2 regions of the Klebsiella electrica genome follow, and region 1 is predicted to be linked to the other one. Evidence: predicted binding sites of a transcription regulator. Region 1 holds the regulator's gene; the other holds the start of a gene.
The links. Region 1 encodes ArgR, which controls arginine synthesis, uptake and breakdown. Its sites were predicted from a motif close to ANTGAATAAAAATACANT; they were not measured.

Region 1 (7,258 bases):
GTTTACAGCGGTGAATTTATTACCCGCGGTTCGACAGCCGTGGCGCTGGTTAAACAAGGTACCTTTTACGTGGTGGCCTACCTGGAAGAGACCAAACTGGAAGGGGTACGCCAGGGCTACCGCGCGGAAATTACCCCGCTGGGAAGCAGCCACTCGATTAAAGGTACGGTGGACAGCATCGCCGCCGGGGTAACCAACGCCAGCAGCAGTAGCGACGCCAAAGGGATGGCTTCCGTGGACTCTAACCTTGAGTGGGTTCGTCTGGCCCAGCGCGTGCCGGTTCGCATTCGACTCGATGAGCAGCAGGGCAATCTGTGGCCTGCGGGGACAACCGCGACGGTGGTGATTACCGGTAAACAAGACCGCGATACAACCCAGGCGAACTTCTTCCAGAAACTGGCGATGCGCCTGCGTGAGTTTGGTTAATCGCTATGGGGATCTTCACCATTTATCCCCGGCACCTTCGCTTCGCGATTAAATTAGCGTGCGCGGTGGTGCTGTCGCTTTTTGTCGGCTTCCATTTTCAACTGGAAACACCGCGCTGGGCGGTGCTCACCGCGGCCATTGTCACCGCCGGTCCGGCGTTCGCCGCCGGTGGAGAGCCCTATTCTGGCGCGATCCGCTATCGCGGGATGCTGCGTATCGCCGGGACGTTTATCGGCTGTATTGCGGCGCTGGCGATAATCATTCTGATGATTCGTGCGCCGCTGTTGATGCTGCTGGTATGTTGTCTGTGGGCGGGCTTCTGCACCTGGATCTCCTCACTGGTTCGCGTCGAAAACTCCTACGCCTGGGGGTTGGCCGGCTATACTGCGCTTATCATTGTTATCACCATTCATACTGACCCGATGCTGGCGCCGCAGTTTGCCGTTGAGCGTTGCAGCGAGATTGTGGTGGGTATTGTCAGCGCCATCATGGCGGATCTGCTATTTTCCCCGCGCTCGATTAAGAAAGAGATCGATCTTGAACTGGATAACCTGCTGGTAGAACAGTACCGCCTGATGCAGCTTTGCGTGGCGCATGGCGACAGCGAAGTGGTCGATAAAGCATGGGGTTCACTGGTGCGGCGGACCAGCGCGCTGGAAGGAATGCGCGGCAACCTGATTATGGAATCCTCGCGCTGGGCGAAGGTGAACCAGCGCCTGAAGGCGATTAATACTCTTTCTTTAACCCTGATTACCCAGGCCTGCGAAACGTACCTGATCCAGAATTCGCGCCCGGAAATCGTCACCAATGATTACCGCGAGCTGTTTGCCGAACCGGTTGAAACCGTGCAGGACGTCCATCGACAGCTGAAAAGAATGCGCCGCTTTCTGACCTGGAAGGGGGAGCACAATACGCCGGTAACGATTTACAGCTGGGTTGGCGCCGCGACGCGCTATCTGCTGTTGAAGCGCGGCGTGGTCGGCAATACCAGGATTAGCCGGGTTGAAGATGAAGTGCTGCAGGGGGAAGTGGTGATAAAGGCGGGTTCCGCCGAGCATCATCATGCGATGGTCAACTTCTGGCGCACCTCCATTTCCTGCATCCTTGGGACGCTGTTCTGGCTGTGGACCGGCTGGACTTCCGGCAGCGGGGCGATGGTGATGATCGCGGTAGTGACGTCGCTCGCCATGCGCCTGCCTAACCCACGCATGGTGGCGATAGACTTTCTCTACGGTACGCTGGCGGCCTTACCGCTGGGGGCGCTGTTCTTCCTGGTGATTATGCCCGCCACGCAGCAGAGTATGCTGCTGCTGTGTATCAGCCTGGCGGCGATGGCGTTCTTTATCGGTATTGAGGTGCAAAAGCGGCGGCTGGGATCGCTGGGCGCGCTGGCGAGTACCATCAACATTCTGGTACTGGATAACCCGATGCAGTTTCAGTTCAGCCAGTTTCTCGATAGCGCGCTGGGCCAGATCGTCGGCTGTTTTCTTGCGCTGATGGTGATTCTGCTGGTGCGGGATAATTCACAAGCGCGTACCGGGCGTGTGCTGCTGAATCAGTTTGTTTCGGCCGCGGTGTCATCGCTGACGACCAATACCGCGCGTCGCAAAGAGAACCATTTGCCGGCGCTGTATCAGCAGCTGTTCCTGCTGCTGAATAAGTTCCCCGGTGATATTGCCCGTTTCCGCCTGGCGCTGACCCTGATTATTGCCCATCAGCGTCTGCGCGATGCGCCTGTGCCGGTAAACGACGATCTGTCGGCATTTCACCGCCAGCTGCGACGCACCGCGGACCATGTCATTTCCGCAGTCAGTGATGATAAACGACGTCGCTATTTCGCTCGTTTGTTAGAAGAGCTCGACGTTTATCAGGAAAAACTGCAGGTCTGGGAGGCGTCGCCGCAGGTGACGGAACCGGTCCGGCGGCTGGTGGAGATGCTGCGTAAGTACCAGCATGTCTTGACCAATAGCTAACCTGAACCGACGCGGAAGCGTCGGTTTTTTTATCACTATACTTAATCGTCGGGGATATTCGCGTTTCGTTCAGGGAAGCAGGGAGAGAACCCCGGCACGTGGATGCATGGACAGTATTGGCGGGTGACAATAGCGCGATGTTGACAGGGTGTGGGCGATGACTATCTATACATTTGATTTTGATGATATAGCCGATCAGCAGGATTTCTATCGTGAGTTTTCACAGAGCTTCTCGCTCAACCGCGAGCAGGTGAACAATCTGGATTCATTGTGGGAAGCCGTAACCGGCGGTCTGCTGCCGTTGCCGCTGGAGATTGAGTTTATTCACTTAAACGATAAGCAGCGTCGGCGCTTTGGCGCCTTGATATTGCTGTTCGATGAAGCGGAAGAAGAACTGGAAGGGGAGCTGCGGTTTAACGCCAGGCAGGCATAAAAAAGCCCCCGACAGGCGGGGGCAAGTCGTCGGACAAGACGACGAGGGTTTATTTGTACAACTCAGCGGTAGCGTGCCAGCTATCGCCGGTACGGGCTTCGATAATACGGTAGCTGCTGGCGCCTTCTTTTTCGGCTTTAGCCGCCAGTTCGTGGCGCATATCCATCGGGGCGCTGCCTACCTGTGAAACAGAGATAGTGCCCATCGACTGCAGATTTTGAGCTTGTTCCGCGTTGACCTGATGTACGGCGGCGCTGGCGCCGAAGGAGAGAACGGAAGCCAGGCCCAGGGATGCGATGATCATTGAACGTTTCATAATCTTTACTCCAACCATTTGTTGCAGCGGCGGGAGGCTTTGAATGGACCTGGGCCGCTGGAAATTATTCGTATTCAGTAAGTAACCGACAATCGTTACGTCTTATTTATAAAGCTCTGCCGTAGCGTGCCAGTGGTCACCGGTACGGGCTTCGATAATGCGATAAGAAGATGCCCCTTCTTCCTGGGCTTTCTTGTTCAGCATTTCATGCATACTCATCGGGGAAGAACTCACCGCGCCGACGGAAATGGTACCGATTGACTGACGGCCTTGCGCCTGATCGCTGTTGATAGAGTCAGCGGCGAAAGCGCCAAAGGACAGAACGGACAGGATGCTTAGTGCAGCTACAGTGGTTTTGATTTTCATGATGTTCACCTCGTCGAATCTTATTATTGAGGGCTCTTCGTTTCGTGACCCTCATCACAAAATCAAGTATACACTAATCACCAAAAATATTAATACTCTGCTAATTGTTATTTGAGTAAATAATTACAAAGAATTGTCTTTTTTATAACATATAAGAATTAGAAATGTCATTTACTCGCTACGCAACTCTAATATAGCGATTAAAATCATATGGATAGGGGATTTTGATGTTTTGTGCGCTTATGGCCGGCACATTCGGTAAAAGTATGTATAGAGGGCGAAAACCACACTAACTGTTAAAGAAATGCAATATTTTTGCAACGGCCCTCTGGCAGGAACCAGAGGGGGGGCCCTCAGAGTTCCTGTTCAAACAGAACGAGAATGGCGTCGTACAGATCTTTGACGGTGAAGCCTCTGGCCGGGGTCGTAAAGATGGTGTCATCGCCGGCAATGCTGCCGAGAATGCCTTCCGTTTTGCCGAGAGAGTCCAGCAGGCGAGCAATCAACTGCGCAGCGCCCGGGCTGGTATGGATAACCACGACGGCATCGTTATAGTCGATATCGAGCACGAGGTTTTTCAGCGGGCTGGAGGTCGTCGGAACACCAAGCTCGGCAGGCAGGCAATAGACCATCTCCATTTTGGCGTTACGGGTACGAACCGCGCCAAATTTAGTCAACATGCGGGAGACTTTCGATTGGTTGATATTATCGAAACCTTCTTCCTGCAGCGCCTGGACGATTTCACCCTGAGAGCTGAACTTTTCTTCTTTAAGCAGCAGTTTAAACGCTTTAACCAGTTCTTCTTGTTTTGCCGAACTTCGCATAAGTCACCCAATTATGGTGGTAAAAATACCATCATTATGCATAGAAATGAATTTTTATGCAAATAATCCGCAGAAGGATAAAGTAAATAATGTTATGAAGGGGGCATATTTTAGCAAATAACCCTGCTGAGGAACATGCCTTCATCACAGCGCGTAAATCACCGTAAAAGTAAACCAAATGTTATGAGAATGATGTTGTTTTGCCGAGCGAGCTGGGTGTATTGTAACCAACAGTCGATCCGGTACTACGCTTTGCTGGATGGTCAGTCTCAGGGATGAAAATGTGAAGCGGATGCATCGCTGCGCAACAGAACGCATTCTTCAACCAAACCTATTGTAATTGTTCATCTTGTGAATTAAGGTCCAGGCGACGGAGTAACGAAAGACTATATTAACCATAATAAGGAGTTTAGGATGAAAGTTGCAGTCCTCGGCGCCGCTGGTGGAATCGGCCAGGCGCTTGCCCTACTACTTAAGACCCAACTGCCTTCAGGTTCAGAACTCTCGTTGTACGACATTGCTCCGGTCACGCCGGGCGTGGCGGTTGATCTTAGCCATATCCCTACCGATGTAAAAATCAAAGGTTTCTCCGGTGAAGACGCAACTCCGGCGCTTGTCGGGGCTGATGTGGTGCTGATTTCTGCTGGTGTCGCCCGTAAGCCAGGCATGGATCGCTCCGATTTATTTAACGTTAACGCGGGTATCGTGAAGAACCTGGTACAGCAGATAGCGAAAACCTGCCCGCAAGCCTGCATCGGTATCATTACTAACCCGGTGAACACGACGGTGGCCATTGCGGCAGAGGTGCTGAAAAAAGCGGGCGTTTACGATAAGAACAAACTGTTTGGCGTCACTACGCTGGACATCATCCGTTCAAATACCTTTGTGGCTGAGCTGAAAGGTAAATCCGCATCTGACGTTGAAGTGCCGGTTATTGGCGGCCACTCCGGCGTGACCATCCTGCCGTTATTGTCGCAGATTACGGGCGTAAGCTTCAGCGAGCAAGAAGTCGCCGATCTGACAAAACGCATCCAGAACGCCGGCACCGAAGTTGTTGAGGCCAAAGCCGGTGGCGGTTCGGCCACGCTCTCGATGGGTCAGGCGGCCGCACGCTTTGGTCTTTCCTTAGTGCGCGCGATGCAGGGTGAGAAAGGCGTGGTCGAATGCGCTTATGTTGAAGGCGATGGCCAGCACGCGCGTTTCTTCTCGCAGCCGTTACTGCTGGGCAAAAACGGCATCGAAGAGCGTCGACCTTTCGGTAAGCTGAGCGCATTTGAGCAACAGGCGCTGGAAGGGATGCTGGATACGCTGAAGAAAGATATCGCTATGGGCGAAGAGTTCGTCAATAAATAACATGGCGATGCGATAAAAAACCGGAGCAGTTGAGTGGCTCCGGTTTTTTTATGGCGGTTAGTTGGTCGCCGGATATTCCTGAACAGCGATATGCAGCGTGATTTTTTTGTCATCGCGCATGATAACCACCGGAATTTCTGAGCCAGGGCGGATTTCCGCGACCTGGTCCATGGTTTCGAGGGCGGAGACCGCCGGTTTGTCATTCACCGAAATGATCACGTCGTTGGCGCGGATACCGGCCTGAGCCGCCGGACCATCCGGGGCGACGTCATTCACCACAATCCCCTGCAGCTGATCGATGCCGCCGCCCTGAGCATGCAGCGGCGCAATTTCGCGGCCGCTGATACCGATATAACCACGGATCACGCGGCCATCGCGGATCAGCTTATCCATGATCTTGGTTGCCAGCTGGAAGGGAATCGCAAAGCCGATCCCTTCCGGCGTTTCACCATCGTTGCTTTTATCAAATGACAGCGTGTTGATGCCCATCAGTTCGCCCAGTGAGTTCACCAGCGCGCCGCCGGAGTTACCGTGGTTGATTGAGGCATCGGTTTGCAGAAAATTTTGTCGCCCGGTAGGGTTCAGGCCAATACGACCGGTGGCGCTGATAATCCCCTGAGTAATCGTCTGACCGAGGTTGTAAGGGTTACCAATTGCAAGGACCACATCGCCGATATGCGGCACCCGTTTCGGGTTGATAGGGATGACCGGCAGGCCGGCGTTGGCGTTAATTTTTAGAACCGCCAGGTCAGTCAGGGTATCAGAGCCAACCAGTAAGGCTTCAAAAACGCGGCCATCCTGCAGGGCGACAATAATCTGATCCGCATCATTGATGACGTGTTTATTGGTCAGGATGTAACCACGCTGGTCCATGATAACGCCGGAGCCCAGAGTCAGCTGATTATGACTGGTGCTGTTCAGCGCGCGGTTATAGACGTTGACCACCGCAGGTGCGGCGCGGCGAACGGCAGAATTATAGCTGGCGGGCGATTCGTCCGCGCTATCGTACTGGGTCGCCGTCGACAGATGCCATTGACGCAGCGAAGGCATCAAGGCCAGAAGCAGGCCGCCGACGAGTAACCCCATGAGTACAGAACGTAAAAGCTTTCCAGGCATGATACCGGTATCGTTGATGGATGGACATGCGCAGCATAGCACGAGTTATCCGGACATCGCACGGCGGGCGATGTCCGGAAATACGCGTTATCGCAGCAACAGATAGATGCTTTCGTTACCGCGCACGATGTTCAGGGCGATGACAGCCGGTTTGCTCTCCAGCACTTTACGTAGTTCGGCAATAGAGTGCACGCGCTCGCGGTTAAGGCCAATAATGATATCGTCCTTATGCAGGCCAACCTGCGCCGCCGGGCTTCCTTTGTCGACGTTGTCGACGGTGACGCCTTTGGTGCCGTCTTTCATTTGACCGTCGCTCAGCGATGCCCCCTGCAGCGCGGGGATGATAAGATCGGCGCTGGCGGTAGACGAAGTGCTCTTATCCAGAGTGACTTCGACATCCAGCGGTTTCCCGTCACGCAACAGGCCCAGCTTCACTTTGGTGCCAGGCTCC
Region 2 (7,258 bases), 1.0 Mb from region 1:
GGATATCATCCTGCTGGAAAAAAGCCTGATGGTGCTGGAGGAGGGGGTGATCGAAGGTCGCCGCACTTTCGCCAACATGCTGAAGTACATCAAAATGACCGCCAGTTCGAACTTTGGTAACGTCTTCAGCGTGCTGGTGGCGAGCGCCTTCCTGCCGTTCCTGCCGATGCTGCCGCTGCACTTACTGATCCAAAACCTGCTGTACGATGTATCCCAGGTGGCGATCCCGTTTGATAACGTCGACGACGAGCAGATTCAAAAGCCGCAGCGCTGGAACCCCTCGGAACTGGGGCGCTTTATGGTCTTCTTTGGCCCGATAAGCTCAATTTTCGATATCCTGACCTTCTGCCTGATGTGGTGGGTGTTCCATGCCAACGTGCCGGAAGCCCAGACGCTGTTCCAGTCGGGCTGGTTTATTGAAGGGCTGCTGTCGCAAACGCTGATTGTGCATATGATCCGTACGCGGCGGATTCCGTTTGTGCAGAGCCGCGCCGCGTGGCCGCTGTTTGCCATGACGATGGTGGTGATGCTGATTGGTATCGCCCTGCCGTTCTCGCCGCTGGCGGGCTATCTGCAACTCCAGGCCCTGCCGCTGAGCTACTTCCCGTGGCTGATTGCCATTCTGGCAGGCTACATGACGCTGACGCAGATGGTGAAAGGCTTCTACAGCCGTCGCTACGGCTGGCAATAACCCGTCTTTGTGCCGACCGCTCTCCCTCAAGGGAGGGCGGTCTTTTGGGCCTTTCTCTTAAATTTCAGAAAGTTGTGAACCCCGCCGTCCCCTTGGCTTGACGCTCTTTTGCGCGCATGTTAACCCAATGTTTTGCTTTTTTTGGCCCGTCATCAACAGGAAAACTTATGCTGAACTCTGTGCGTTATGGCCTGCTGACCAGTTGATGCAGAACGGCGCTGAAATACGGCGATTCCTGACGTCACGATTGATGGCGCGCCCGCGGGCTGCTGCTGGATTCCGCTCGCCACGTCATGCCGCTGGAGGCGATCAAGCGCCAGATTGACGGCATGGTAGCGGCCAGGCTGAACGTCTTCCTCTGGCATCTGACCGACGATCGGGGCTGGCGCTTTGCCTCCACGCGCTATCTGAAACGGCAACAGAAGGCCAGCGACGGGCTGTTTTATACTCAGGCGCAGCTGGACGAGGCGGCGAAAACGCGGGATGAGCTGGCGATCGCGGCGGTGTATTCGCTGGAGAAACGGCTGCGGGCGACGAAGGTCGAGTAGTAAAACTCCCTCACCCGGCGCAGGGGGAAAAGCGTATGGGTGAGGGGGAAGCGAGGATTAGCGACGGATAGCGATCGCTTCGATCTCGATCTTCACATCTTTCGGCAGGCGAGCCACTTCAACGCAGGAGCGCGCCGGGAAGGTCGCGTGATGTTCGGTGAAGAACGCTTCATAAGCGGCATTCACGGTGGCGAAGTCGTTCAGATCTTTAACGAACACGGTGGTTTTAACAATATCGCCGACTTTCAGGCCAGCGGCTTCAACGATAGCTTTGACGTTGTCCAGAGACTGACGTGCCTGAGCGGCGACATCTTCCGGCACGCTACCGGTTTTCGGATCGACGGGGATCTGGCCGGAGGTGATGATCATGCTGCCCAGATCGACGCCCTGAACATACGGGCCGATGGCTGCCGGTGCATTTTCCGTCGCGATAGTTTTAGACATGAGTTCTCCTGAATAACAGCATTATTAAATGGGGAGGCAAAATCCTTCGAGTTGCATCGACGCGACAAGGGGCGAAGCGCCCGCACGGCCGACAAAGAAGCAGCTTGAAGGATAGCGCGTATGGAACCCGGCCATTATAGGGAGCCGGGTTGCCAATACCAACCTCAATTAGTTGGCCAGAACGACATAGTGCGAAAACTCTTTTTCGCAATATTTGCACTTCAGCGCGATATCGTTTTCGCGCTTTTTCACCGCAAAGCTGGAGGAAACCGGCTCGGCGTGGCTGATGCAGTTACTGTTCGGGCAGACCAGTACGCTGTTAATCCGATCCGGCAGATTCGGGCGTGACTTACCGACTACTTCATAATCATCGATGCGGTTGACCGTCGCCTGCGGCGCATACAGGGAGAGCTGGTTGACCTGCTCGTCGGTGAGGAAGGTGTTTTCGATTTTGATTAAATCTTTGCGACCCATCTCGCCTGACGGCAGGTTCAGGCCGATGGTGATACGCTGATCGGTTTCGGTCAGTTTGAACAAGGTCAGCAGTTTAAAGCCCACCTGCGCCGGGATGTGGTCGATAACGGTGCCGCGTTTAATGGCTTCTACCTGTAATTTATTGTCGTGTGTCATCTCTTTTTCCCCCTTAGAGTGCCAGATCGCGATTTAGTACCAGCGCCAGTAACGCCTGGCGGGCGAAGATGCCGTTGCCGGCCTGCTGGAAGTACCAGGCGTGCGGCGTTTTATCGACATCGGTGGTGATTTCATCAATGCGCGGCAGCGGGTGCAGCACTTTCATATTGTCACGGGCGCCTTCGAGGTCGGCGGCGCGCAGGACAAACTGCGCTTTCACGTTGGCGTATTCCGACGGGTCAAGACGCTCTTTCTGCACACGGGTCATGTACAGAATATCCACCTCTGCCATCACCTCTTCAAAGGTGCTGTGCAGGCTCCAGGCAATCCCTTGTTCATCCAGCATATCGAGGATGTACTGCGGCATCGCCAGCGCGTCCGGGGCGATAAAGTAGAAGCGGTTGCCGTTAAATTTCGCCAGCGCCTGGGTCAGCGAATGGACGGTGCGGCCATATTTGAGGTCGCCGACCATCGCGACGTTGAGGTTTTCCAGACGGCCCTGCGTTTCCTGGATGGTGAAGAGATCCAGCAGGGTCTGCGTCGGGTGCTGGTTAGCGCCATCGCCGGCGTTGAGTACCGGGATGCCGCCGGAAAATTCGGTCGCCAGGCGCGAAGCCCCTTCCTGCGGGTGACGCATGACGATGGCGTCAACGTAGGTGCTGATAACCGAAATGGTGTCGGCCAGGGTTTCGCCTTTTTTGCCCAGCGAAGTGTTGCTGCTGTCGGAGAAGCCCACCACGCTGGCGCCGAGGCGGTGCATCGACGTTTCAAACGACAGGCGGGTACGGGTCGAGGCTTCAAAGAAACAGCTGGCGATAACCTTATGCTTCAGCAGTTCCGGCTGTGGGTTGGCTTTCAGTTTTGCAGCGGTCGCCAGGACCAGTTCGAGGTCTTCTCGGCTGAGATCGTTTATGGAAATGATATGTTTTTGATATAGCGGGTTAGCCATGTTTATCTCCTGACGCCTGGGCAAAAAAAAAGCCCCTTAAATAAGGGGCTTCGAGAATTTATTGAGCAACGGAAAGAAAAACGCTACGCCAGCGCCTGTGTTCAGACGCGGTAAAACAGAATGTCGTACGCAGTAGACCATGCTTCCTCCCGGCAAATCGACCGGCATTATACGCAGCTCAAATTTCGGATCAAGCGATTAGTACACAAACAGGTAAACGATTGCTTCGATAAGTCTGCGTCAGTACAAAAAACCGCAAAAAAGATGTGGTATGGTAGTGTCAAGGGGCGTATAAAACAAAAAATGAAAAGCTGTTTTATCTTTGAGGGGTATTATGTTCGTTGGTCACATTCACCATCTGCAGGCCTGGCTGCCGGACGCGTTGCGCCAGGCGATTGAGCACGTTAAAGCGCACGTTAGCGAAGAGACGCCGCCCGGCAAATACGATATTGACGGTAATAACGTGTTTTATATGATTTCGGAAGATACGACCGAACCTCTTGTCGCCCGCCTCGCGGAATACCACGCGCACTATCTGGATATCCAGATAGTGCTACGCGGTCAGGAAGCCATGACCTTCAGCACCCGACCTGCCGGCGCACCGGACATCGACTGGCTGGCGGAGAAAGATATTGCGTTCCTGCCGGCCGGCGAACAGGAGAAAACCGTCATTCTGAACGAGGGTGATTTTGTGGTCTTTTATCCGGGAGAAGTGCATAAGCCGCTGTGTGCCGTGGACGAACCGGCCAAAGTGCGTAAGGCGGTAGTGAAGATGCTGATGGCGTAAAAATCCCCCGGTGGCGCTACGCTTACCGGGGCTACGGGAGAGGTAGCCCGGATAAGCGTCGCGCAATCCGGGACATACCGCGAGAGAACGACTATTTACTCAGCGTCGCCACCATCACCGCTTTGATGGTGTGCATCCGGTTTTCCGCCTGATCGAAGACGATGCTTGCCGGCGACTCAAAGACCTCGTCAGTCACTTCCATGCCGCCATGCAGGCCGTATTCCGCCGCCATCTGCTGACCAAGGGTCGTTTGATCGTCATGGAAGGCGGGCAGGCAGTGCAGGAACTTCACCTGCGGATTGCCGGTCAGCGCCATCATGTCGCTATTCACCTGATAAGCGCGCAGCAGCGCAATACGCTCCGCCCACTTCTCTTTGGCTTCGCCCATCGACACCCACACATCGGTATAGATAAAGTCTGCCCCTTGCACGCCCGCCGCGATATCTTCGGTCAGCGTGATGTTGCCGCCGTTTTTCTGCGCCAGCGCCCGACATTCCGCCACCAGGTTCTCTTCGGGCCAGCAGGCCTCAGGAGCCACCAGGCGCAGATCCAGCCCGGTCAACGCCGCGGCTTCGAGCATCGAGTTGCCCATGTTGTTGCGGGCGTCGCCTGCATACACCAGGGTCATTTCGTTAAAGGCTTTGCCCGGCAGATGCTCCTGCATGGTCAGCAGGTCCGCCAGCAGCTGGGTGGGATGAAACTCGTTGGTCAGACCGTTCCACACCGGGACACCGGCATAGCTGGCGAGCGTCTCAACAATCTCTTGCCCATGGCCGCGGTATTGAATACCGTCATACATCCGCCCCAGCACGCGGGCGGTATCTTTAATGGATTCTTTATGGCCTATCTGGCTGCCGCTTGGCCCGAGATAGGTGACGCGGGCACCCTGATCAAATGCGGCAACTTCGAAAGAGCATCGTGTACGGGTAGAGTCTTTTTCGAAGATGAGCGCGATGTTTTTGCCAGCCAGATGCTGGATTTCAATACCGTTTTTTTTATCGGTTTTCAGTCTGGCCGCCAGCGTCAGCAGGGCAGTGATTTCTGCAGGGGTAAAATCGAGTAACTTTAAAAAATGCTTCTGATAAAACGCGGACATGATTCCCTCACATGGCTTAAGCCCTATATTGAATTAAAATTCAATTTATATGTATGAATATTCATTTGCAACCCCGTTGCACAAATCTTTCGCGCAAAGGTGGAGGCAATCACGGCGGTATGTGACAATAGAAGTATCTGCCGCACATTATGAGGAACGAGCCATGGCAAACCCGGAACTACTGGAAGAACAGCGTGAAGAAACGCGTCTGATTATCGAAGAGCTGCTCGAAGACGGCAGCGATCCGGACGCGTTGTACACCATTGAACACCATCTCTCTGCCGATGACTTCGAAACGCTGGAGAAAGTGGCTGTCGAGGCCTTCAAGCTGGGCTACGAAGTGACCGAGCCGGAAGAGCTGGAAGTGGAAGAGGGCGAAGTGGTTATCTGCTGTGACATCCTGAGCGAAAGCGCCCTGAAGGTGGAGCTGATTGATGCCCAGGTTGAGCAGCTGATGACTCTGGCGGAAAAATTCGACGTCGAATATGACGGTTGGGGCACTTACTATGAGGACCCGAACGGCGAAGAGGGCGATGAAGAAGATGACGACGATTTCGTTGATGAAGACGATGACGGCGTTCGCCACTAAATAAACCCGCACGTCATCCTTCAGGCCGCGTCTTTGCTGGCTACACACAGAAACCCCGCTGACATCGTTCGCTATGTTGTCGGGGTTTTCGTCTCGTTATACCCTGAACAATAATATTGTGTCTGTCTGGATGCGATAACGGCCGCCAGCCGTTACCGTATAGCAAGGAACCTCAATGGACTACCCGCAAATACTCGCCCCCATACGCGACTTCCTGCACTGCCCAACCCCACAGGCGTGGATTGATGAAGCCCGTAAGCCGGAAAATCTCCCGCTGCTGCTGACTGACCATATGGTCTGCGAGCTAAAAGCGGCGCAAAACGCGTTGCTGCTGGTACGTAAATATGTTGCTGATAAAGAGGGGGCCGACGAGCTGCTGGCCTGCCTGAAGCCGTATGAGGACTTTACCTACCGCTGGGGGCCCGAGCCGGATTTCGTCGCGCTGCATAAACGGATTAATAAAAGCACCATGCCGCAGACCGACGATCCGTGGGGCCGTCAGCTGGTGGACAGCATGGTGCTGCTGATTAAAGAAGAGCTGCACCATTTCTGGCAGGTGCGGGAAATGATGCTGGCCCACGATATCCCGTACGTCAAAATCACCGCCAGTCATTATGCCCGCGGGTTACGCAGAGAAGTGCGCTCCCACGAACCGGTGATGCTGATCGATAAGCTGATTTGCGGAGCCTATATTGAAGCGCGCTCCTGCGAGCGCTTTGCCGCGCTGGCGCCGTGGCTGAATGACGATCTGCAAAAGTTCTATCTGTCGCTGCTGCGCTCGGAAGCGCGGCACTATCAGGATTACCTCGATCTGGCACAGCAGATTGCCGAAGAGGATATCAGTGAACGCATACGCCAGCTTGGCGAGGCGGAAGCGGCGTTAATTAATGCTCCGGAGGCGGAGTTTCGTTTCCACAGCGGCGTGCCGGTTATCGCCTGATGCGTTGTTCCCGGATAGCGGCGCTACGCGCCTTATCCGGGCTACCAAACCGCGCGCCTTGAGCCGTAGCCCCGGTAAGCATCGCGCGACCGGGGAACCGCGGCGGGTGGGGACGAGCGCTTACAGCGTTTTCAGCATCCGTACTTCGCAATCGACATGACCAGTGCGGCCAAGCGGCCCGTCGATATGTTCGAAGCCGAGGTGCTCGTATAGCCCGACGGCTTCTTTCAGGAAGGCGGTGGTTTCCAGATAGCAGCGTTTGAAACCCTGCTCGCGGGCATAATCTAACGCCAGCAGCGCCAGCTTTTTCGCCAGCCCCTGGCCACGGGCAGAGGTCATAAAATACATTTTCTGTAGTTCGCAGATATCCGGTTCGCTATGCGCCAGCGGGGCAACGCCGCCGCCGCCGACCACCCGACCATCCTGTTCAACCACCCAATAGGCGGAGCCTGGCTGGCTGTAGAGCTCAAAAAGCTCATCGAGGTTAGGGTCGGCGACCGTATAGCCTTTATCGGCCGTCAGGCCGTATTCCGCAGAAACCTGGCGGATAACGTTGGCGATAGCTGCATTATCTTCAGCGGTGA

Region 2: argF (ornithine carbamoyltransferase) is a predicted target of ArgR. The motif match lies at 5,173-5,190, and genes of this name have one in related genera.

What each region holds. Positions count from the first base shown of each region.
Region 1 covers NZ_CP041247.1:476,099-483,356, forward strand. Annotated here, with positions in the region: gene aaeA (p-hydroxybenzoic acid efflux pump subunit AaeA) at 1-426, shown strand, start outside; gene aaeB (p-hydroxybenzoic acid efflux pump subunit AaeB) at 432-2,399, shown strand; gene Electrica_RS02285 (barstar family protein) at 2,557-2,832, shown strand; gene yhcN-B (DUF1471 family stress response protein YhcN-B) at 2,882-3,148, opposite strand; gene yhcN (peroxide/acid stress response protein YhcN) at 3,251-3,514, opposite strand; gene argR (transcriptional regulator ArgR) at 3,868-4,338, opposite strand; gene mdh (malate dehydrogenase) at 4,753-5,691, shown strand; gene degS (outer membrane-stress sensor serine endopeptidase DegS) at 5,749-6,807, opposite strand; gene degQ (serine endoprotease DegQ) at 6,895-7,258, opposite strand, start outside.
Region 2 covers NZ_CP041247.1:4,736,732-4,743,989, reverse strand. Annotated here, with positions in the region: gene mgtA (magnesium-translocating P-type ATPase) at 1-691, shown strand, start outside; gene Electrica_RS28505 (family 20 glycosylhydrolase) at 985-1,239, shown strand; gene ridA (2-iminobutanoate/2-iminopropanoate deaminase) at 1,297-1,683, opposite strand; gene pyrI (aspartate carbamoyltransferase regulatory subunit) at 1,852-2,313, opposite strand; gene pyrB (aspartate carbamoyltransferase) at 2,327-3,262, opposite strand; gene Electrica_RS29155 (pyrBI operon leader peptide) at 3,265-3,324, opposite strand; gene Electrica_RS22635 (pyrBI operon leader peptide) at 3,299-3,403, opposite strand; gene Electrica_RS22625 (YhcH/YjgK/YiaL family protein) at 3,597-4,049, shown strand; gene argF (ornithine carbamoyltransferase) at 4,141-5,145, opposite strand; gene rraB (ribonuclease E inhibitor RraB) at 5,309-5,734, shown strand; gene miaE (tRNA isopentenyl-2-thiomethyl-A-37 hydroxylase MiaE) at 5,910-6,674, shown strand; gene Electrica_RS22605 (GNAT family N-acetyltransferase) at 6,795-7,258, opposite strand, start outside.